One region of the Alteromonas sp. ABV4_515 genome, then DNA from elsewhere that is predicted to be linked to it. Evidence: predicted binding sites of a transcription regulator. Region 1 holds the regulator's gene; the other holds the start of a gene.
What was found. The regulator FliA, encoded in region 1, starts transcription of late flagellar genes. The targets are predictions, from matches to a motif close to CTAAAGNTNNNNNNNNNNNNGCCGATA.
Positions count from the first base shown of each region.

Region 2: ACXAGX_RS17340 (HAMP domain-containing methyl-accepting chemotaxis protein) is a predicted target of FliA. The motif match lies at 2,642-2,668, and genes of this name have one in related genera.

Region 1 is NZ_JBSWWZ010000003.1:323,505-327,717, reverse strand. It holds gene flhF (flagellar biosynthesis protein FlhF) at 1-589, shown strand, start outside; gene ACXAGX_RS09200 (MinD/ParA family protein) at 586-1,452, shown strand; gene ACXAGX_RS09195 (RNA polymerase sigma factor FliA) at 1,449-2,177, shown strand; gene cheY (chemotaxis response regulator CheY) at 2,226-2,609, shown strand; gene ACXAGX_RS09185 (protein phosphatase CheZ) at 2,644-3,387, shown strand; gene ACXAGX_RS09180 (chemotaxis protein CheA) at 3,400-4,213, shown strand, end outside.
Region 2 is NZ_JBSWWZ010000007.1:220,978-225,190, forward strand. It holds gene ACXAGX_RS17335 (sensor domain-containing diguanylate cyclase) at 1-355, opposite strand, end outside; gene ACXAGX_RS17340 (HAMP domain-containing methyl-accepting chemotaxis protein) at 511-2,535, opposite strand; gene ACXAGX_RS17345 (symmetrical bis(5'-nucleosyl)-tetraphosphatase) at 2,766-3,581, opposite strand; gene apaG (Co2+/Mg2+ efflux protein ApaG) at 3,631-4,008, opposite strand; gene rsmA (16S rRNA (adenine(1518)-N(6)/adenine(1519)-N(6))-dimethyltransferase RsmA) at 4,010-4,213, opposite strand, start outside.

The sequences.
Region 1 (4,213 bases):
TGCTGCACGTTATGCACAAAAGTACGGGGCAGAGCAGGTAGCGATGATCACCATCGATACCTATCGGATTGCAGCTTATGAACAGCTGGCGACTTACGGCAAAATTATTGGCTGTACTACCCGAAAAGCACAAAGTAGCGAAGAATTAGCTGAACAACTCTTTCAGTTACGTCATAAACGTCTAATATTAATAGATACAGCAGGTTTTAGTCAGCGAGATAGCCGATTAATTCAACAACTTGGTCAGTTTAGCAACGGTCAAATGCAACCTGTACGTAAATACCTGGTTGCGCAAGCTAATACCCAATATCCTGCTCTGCAGCGCATTATTGCAGCGTATAATTCGGTTAAACTCGACGGCTGTATCTTCACTAAAATTGATGAGTGCTACAGTTTGGGTGAGGTATTAAGCGTTGCTGTTGAGCAGCAGCTACCGGTGAGTTATGTGACCGATGGCCAGCAGGTGCCTGAAGATATTAAAGTTGCTGATGCGAAATCTCTCGTATCTGCAGCGGCAAAGCTTTATAAAAAGTACGGTTTGAATCATACTAAGCATAATCATGAAGTTAATTCAGTTAAGGCAGTATGATCGAAGATCAAGCGAGTAGCTTACGAAAGATGAATCAATCACGCCTCATTAAGGTTATAGCCGTCACCGGCGGTAAGGGTGGTGTGGGTAAAACCAACATCACACTGAATACGGCCATCGCCATGGCAAAGCAAGGCAAACGGGTGATGGTGCTCGACGCCGACCTTGGCCTGGCTAACGTCGATGTTATGCTCGGACTGCGAGTAGAGAAGAACCTTTCTCATGTGCTGTCTGGCGAATGCACCCTCGACGATGTGCTGGTAACCGGCCCCCATGGCATCAAAATCGCACCGGCAACGTCGGGTACGCAGGCAATGACAGAATTGTCGCCTACCGAGCATGCAGGTCTAATTCGTGCGTTCAGTGAATTGCGCTCGCAAATCGACGTGCTCATTGTCGATACTGCAGCGGGTATTTCCGATATGGTGCTGAGTTTCTCCCGGGCGTCTCAGGATATTATGGTCGTGGTGTGCGACGAACCCACCTCGCTCACTGATGCCTATGCGTTAATTAAAATTCTAAATCGGGAACACGGTGTTTTTCGGTTTAAAATTGTTGCCAACATGGTGCGGGACATACGTGAAGGACAGGAGCTTTTCAGTAAATTATCAAAAGTCACTGGGCGTTTCCTTGATGTGGCGCTTGAACTGGTGGCTACCGTCCCCTTCGACGAGAATATTCGTCGAGCGGTAAGAAAGCAGACAGCCATCGTTGATGCTTTCCCAGGCTCGCCTGCCGCCGTAGCCATTAGTCAATTGGCGACCAAAGCGGCTAATTGGCCGGTTCCTGCCCAGCCAGGCGGACATCTCGAATTTTTCATCGAACAACTGGTAGCTAAACAAGCGGTAGGAAACCAACGTTGAACAGTAAAGCAGCAGCTTACCGACAACAGAATGACACTGCACAGTTGGTAGAGCGACATGCACCATTGGTTAAACGCATAGCCCATCATTTGATGGCCCGTTTACCTGCCAGTGTGCTTGTGGACGACCTGATACAGTCTGGCATGATCGGATTGCTGGAAGCTGCGAAAAATTTTGACGGTTCGAAGGGCGCCAGTTTTGAGACGTTTGCGGGTATTCGTATTCGCGGTGCCATGCTGGATGAAATTCGAAAAGGTGACTGGACTCCCCGTTCAGTGCACAAGAATAGCCGCGCAATCACAGAAGCTATCTCTTTAGTTGAAAGAGAAACAGGAAGAGATGCGCGCGATGTTGAAATAGCTGCTAAGCTAAATGTCAGCATTAATGATTATCATCAAATGCTTAACGAGGTTAATGCCGGAAAATTAATCGGTATCGAAGATCTCGGTGTATCTGAAGATGTGATCACAACAGAACAAAGTAAGGGTAATGACTCACCGTTAGAAGATCTTATGCAAGGCGCCTTTCAGAAAGCGCTGGCATACGCTATAACAACATTACCCGAGCGGGAAGCGATTGTATTGTCTCTGTACTATGACGAGGAACTGAACCTACGTGAAATAGGTGAAGTGCTCGACGTGAGTGAGTCCAGAGTCAGTCAAATTCACAGCCAAGCCATGTTAAAACTAAAAGCACGAATGCAATCCTGGCAGGCTGAAGAATAGCGCACACCAATATTAATAACGATTTACTATCCTTCACCGGAGGCTATTTTGGACAAGAGCATGAAAATTCTCGTGGTAGACGATTTTTCTACGATGAGACGAATCATAAAAAACCTGCTTAAAGATCTTGGATTTTCCAATATTCAGGAAGCTGACGATGGTAGTACAGCTTTGCCTATGCTCCAGCAAGGCGACTTCGACTTTGTCGTGACTGACTGGAACATGCCGGGAATGCAAGGGATCGATCTTCTTAGAGCTATCCGTGCTGACGACAAACTTAAACACTTACCAGTGCTCATGGTGACTGCAGAAGCGAAGAAAGAGCAAATTGTTGCTGCTGCACAAGCTGGCGTAAATGGATACGTGGTGAAACCATTTACAGCAGCTACACTAAAAGAGAAATTAGACAAAATCTTTCAGCGTTTAGGCTAACTTAGCAGCACCTGCCAGAGAAGAGGATTACTGGATGTCACCCATTAAAAAAGTCCCTATTTCGCTAGAAGAGGCGAAGCAACTGGTTAGTTATCTAGAGCAAGGGGATGATGAATCCGCCAATGCTCTGTTGGAGGCAGTATCAGCCAAGGAATCTGTGGAGCTCTTTGCCGAGGTTGGCAAGCTTACCCGTCAGCTCCATGATGCATTAAACACATTTCAATTAGACGAGCGCATCGCAGGCTTAGCCAACGATGATATTCCCGATGCGCAGACTCGTCTGAATTACGTCATCGAAGAAACAGAGAAAGCCGCCAACACCACAATGGATGCTGTCGAGTCATGCATGCCTATTGCGGAATCTCTGGCAGAGCGTATCGGCGCAATTGAGCCTGAATGGCAGAAACTCATGACCCGTCAAATCGAGCTAGGTGAGTTTAAGTCGTTGTGTTTGGAAATTGACTCCCTGTTTAAAGACGCATCTCAGGATTCGACTAAACTTAATAGTCTGTTAACCGAAGTGTTGATGGCACAAGGTTATCAGGATCTCACGGGGCAGGTTATTCGACGTGTAATCGATCTTGTGAAAGAAGTAGAAGATAGCTTGGTGAATATGTTGACTGTGTTTGGTGAAGCTGGTCAGCCTAAAGATAAAACACCCACCAAGAAGCCAGATGCGATTGAGGCAGAAGGCCCAATTCTTGATGCTGAAAAACGTGACGATGTTGTACAGGGTCAAGACGATGTGGATGACCTTCTATCAAGCCTTGGTTTTTAGGGGAGCGAATGAATGTCGTTTGAAGTTGATGAGGATATACTACAGGACTTTCTGGTTGAGGCTGGTGAGATCCTTGAACAATTACAGGAACAGCTGGTCGACCTGGAAAACAACCCGGAAGATGCTGACCTCCTCAACGCTATCTTCCGTGGGTATCACACTGTAAAAGGTGGTGCTGGTTTTCTTTCTCTAACCGAACTGGTAGAGATTTGTCACGGTGCAGAAAACGTCTTTGACGTGATGCGCAACGGTCAGCGCACGCTAACACCTGAACTTATGGATGTTATTCTCCAAGCCACGGATGTGGTTGTTGAGATGTTTGAACGTGTTAAAGCCCGCGAACCATTAGAGGCCGCAGACACAGCACTGGTCGATACCCTCCATAAACTCAGTAAGCCTGAATCCGCAGACGAAAATATTTTCGGCGATGTTTCAGCCGCAGCGCCGGTAGTTGAGGCGCCTGTCGAAGAAGAACCAGAACTCATTGTTGAAGAAACGCCTGTTGCACCCGAAGCTACTGCTGTGGCATCTGGCGACAGTGGTATTGAAGATATCTCAGAAGATGAGTTTGAAGCCTTGCTGGACCAATTACATGGTTCAGGTGCGCCTGGTCGTCCTGCTGAATCTGCAGCATCACCGGCCCCGGCAGCGCCAGCGGCACCTGCAGCGGGTGGCGATGGTGAAGATATCACCGATGATGAATTTGAAGCTCTACTTGATGAGCTTCACGGCAAAGGGCAGTTTAAAGGGCCATCAGATGCTGCGCCAGCACCGGCAGTCGCACCCGTTGAGCCGGCCGCAGATAGCGGTGACGACGAAATCACTG
Region 2 (4,213 bases), on a different contig from region 1:
CTATTACGTCGCCGTTTTCATTGTAGCTACGACCACTTATGATGTTGCCATCGGTGTTGTACAGATACCATCCGTTCACGCCAATGCGCCGATAAGACTCATAGATCACAAAATTAGTGCTAAACCACTGGGCATCGTTATTCGAGGCCGCGTCGTGCATGGCATCCCATACGGCGCTGTCATAAACCAGTTTGTGAAGCGATTCGAGTTCCTGGTTTACTTGCGATGCAACGCGTTCAAGATCCTGCTTGTCGCCATCTTCCGCCATGGCTTCAAAAGTGGGAAGGATCCAATAATATCTGATCAGCGTTTGCGCAGTAAGAATGGCTAGACACGCCAGGATTATCCCCAGCATGAGCTGCATTCTCAAAGTATTGGATTTATGATTCAAAGCAAACGTAATCTCGTCAGGCGCATGCTTTGAGTATAATAAAGGTTTGTAGAATTGCCCGGGAATTGAGCTGGGAATGCGTGCGCCACCCCGTTAAAGGTGGCGCCGGATAGACATTTTTAAACTTTAAACTGACGGATAGATTGTTGCAGTTCTTCAGCAAGGCGGGCCACTTCCGAACTCGACTGAGACGTTTGTTGTGCGCCAGCAGTGGTTTCTTCAGCAATACCTACGATACTTTCAAGCTTCTCACTGATTTCTGCTGAAACCGTGTTTTGCTCGCGGGCAGACTGTTCAATTTGCGTACTTACATCGTAAGCTTTGCGTACTGCGTCAGAGATAACATCCAGCGCTCGTGTGGCGTTGTCAGTTTGCTCAACACAGATAGCAGTTTGCTCTTTACCCTGATTCATTACCGCCACCGCTTTTTCAGCACCAGCTTGCAACACTTCGATCATAGCGTTAATTTCTTGCGTCGATTGCTGCGTACGAGATGCCAAAGTGCGCACCTCGTCTGCAACTACCGCAAAGCCTCGACCTTGCTCACCAGCACGGGCCGCTTCAATGGCCGCGTTCAATGCCAGCAAGTTTGTTTGATCGGCAACGCCGCGAATAACATCGAGAATACCGCCAATGCTGGCGCTGTCTTGATGCAGTTTATTAATGACTTCGGCGGCTTGCTCAACATCCCGGGCCAGTACTTCAATAGTGCGTTTGTTCTCAAGAGAAATTGAACGTACATTTTCCGCTTCGCTGTCTGCATGACGAATTTCGTTAAGCGTGTCTTCGGCGCTCTGGCTTACCACAATAGACGTGCTGTGCATTTCTGTTGTTGCTGTTGCAACCTGAGCAATCTGCGACTTCTGATCTTGTATCGAGTGCGTTGTTTGGGTCGTAACAGTAGATGTTTGCTCAGAGGCTGCGGCAAGCTGTTCAGCACGAGTATTAATGCCAGTGATCAAGCTTTTAAGGTTGCCAATCAGCTTATTACAGTTTTTCGCCAGTTGACCGAATTCATCTTCAGCGGAGTCATCAAGACGGCGGGTAAGGTCGCCAGAAGAGGCAACATTCAGTAACTCGTTAACGCTATTCAGCGGGCGGGTGATTGCAATAACCGTCCAGTAACCGATGACCAGGGCGGCAGCCAGTGAAGCCAGCGCCACAACAATCACGATGGTGTTGCCTGAGGTCACCTTAAACGATACCTGCTCGTCAATTTCTGCAGCTTTCTTATCGGCTTGAGTAAGCAGGTTTTCAAGGGCGCTAATGCCTTCCTGACTGTTTGCATCAGAGCGAGACAGGGCTTGTTCAGCCGCATCACGGTATTCTAAACGAGAGCGTTGCAGAGCCAATACACCGTCAGAACCGGTAATGGCGTCAATGGCATCGTCAACCAGCGTCGAAATCTCATCCAGTGTACCCGTGGTATCTGCACCTGCTGCGGTACCTTGAATTTGGTTCATCATTTCACGAACACTGGTAACAATAAGCTCTACTTCATTACCGATAACGTCGGCACGAACGAGAGTTTGTGTTTTTGCATATTCGTTAGCCACGGTAATGAGTTCAAGCAGGCGGCTTTCTAATTCGCTACCAATTTCAGCTGATTTTTGTAGCGCAGCACTACGTGCTACTTCATCAGATTCGGAAAAGTCCAGTAGATAGGTAGAGGCGTCATCGGCATTGTCTTCTAAGTCACCAATCTTATCGCTTATGGCATTACGCATTTCCATAAACTGTCGGTGACTGGTGTACATTGCTTCTACATTTTGAATGTATTGCTCGTAGGCGCCGTTTACCTGCTTAAGGCTGGCAAGCATGGCAGAATCATCCGCCAGTACGGTTTCCAGCTTTTTTAATTCTGTACTGAAATTGGCTTTACTATTCGTGAAGTTATCGTACTTGCTTTCAAGGCCATCCACGCTTTCTTCAATGTAAGCCTCGAAGGTAACGCGGCCCATATTCAGGAAGCTGGCTTTTAATGCATTACTGCTGGTAAGGGTGGGAACCGCTACCTTATTCACTTCATCAACCGCCGATCCCACAGAATTGAGGTTAATGAAAGAAGATGCACTGATTATAACTAATAGCAGGCTTATTGTGGCGAAGCCGCCGATAATGCGCTTGGCTACCGTGATTTTCATATGAACTCCTGAAACACAGTTTTATTTATAGTTTTAAGTAATCAGTTGTGTTCATGGTGACTGATACCTGAGGTGCTATGCGCTAAAAACTATAGCGCATTATTCTTATCGGCCGAACATTCCGCTTGTTTAGTCGAATAACCGATTAGTAAGTTTAATTGTAAACAAAAATTAGACTAAAGACCTATAGGAATCAGTTTTTTACGTTGTTTGTTTTAATACAGAGGTATTTAAGGTGTCACATTGATGAGTGTGTTCGACGGAATTCTCATTGCAGTCAGGCTGTTACCCCATACGTACCCGGTATCCAGTGCAACAAATTGATTGTTCCCCGTTACGCCCTCAAGCGCTGCCCAATGGCCGAAAATAATACGCTCGCTGGCAGCGAGTGATGCATTCTCAACTTCAAACCAGGGAGTCACCGACGAGGGAGCATCCTCAGGATGACATTTGCAGGCAAATTCGAGGTGGTTTTTCTCTTGTAAAAACCGCATGCGCGTACAGGCATTAATGATAAAGCGCAGTCGCGACGTGCCTTTTAACCCTTCTTTCCATTCGGTGGGAGAATTGCCATACATCTCTTTTAACAATGCAGGCCACTTATCACTTTTTAATACGGTACTGACTTCGTTGCTCAGTGAAAGTAAGGTTTCCGGCGACCACTTGGGGTAAAGGCCGGCATGAACGATTGTGGTGGTCTCATCGAGGGCAAGCGCCAACGGAAACTGGCGATACCAATCGATGATATCTTTTAGTTTTTTACTGGCCAGAAGAGGCCCGAGACGGTCACTTTTTTTCGCAGACTTAATGCCCTGAGACACCGCCAGAAAGTGCAGGTCGTGATTGCCAAGCACGGTGTTGAATCTGTCGCCTAAGTCCATCAGATACTTGATCGTCGCGTAGGAGTCTTCGCCGCGGGCAATTAAGTCACCTACTGCAATTAATCTATCGCGCTTTTCATCGAAGTGAGCTTTTTCAAGCAACGCCATCAGGCCGCCGTAGCAACCTTGAATATCGCCCACAATCAACGTCTGCGAGTCTGACATGCTGGCATCCTTATCCGTTGGAAGCGGTGCCAAATTTTGACACCGTTTTTTAGTTGATCGCGTTAGGTACGCTTAGACTGAAAATATTGATCGGCACGCGAAAGCGTTCACCGTCTTCATTTTCCATTTCGTAGTGGCCCTGCATGCTGCCTACGGGAGTATCAATAAGTGCACCGCTGGTGTATTGATACTCACTGGCTGGGTCGATAAGCGGTTGTTTACCCACAACGCCTTCACCCTGTACTTCGGTATTTTTACCATTGCCATCGGTGATTAACCAGTAGCGACTGAGCAATTGTACCCGCTCGTCACTCTGATTGCGGATTGTGATGTGATAAGCAAATGCGTATTTATCTGGGCCATTTGCCGGATGATCAGGGATGTGTTTCGCTGAAACTGAAACCAAAATACCAGGAGAAGCCGACATCTCAGCTTTCTCCGTCCCGGTCTGCTACTAAATTTGCCACTGCCGCAAAATCAGCCAGAGACAAGGTCTCAGCACGAGCAGTTGGCGATAAACTCAGTGATTCCAGTTCAGCTTCAGTCACCCAGTCACTCAAACTATTACGAATAGTTTTGCGGCGTTGGTTGAATGCTGCTGCACACACCTTTTCCAGTAAGGCAACGGATTT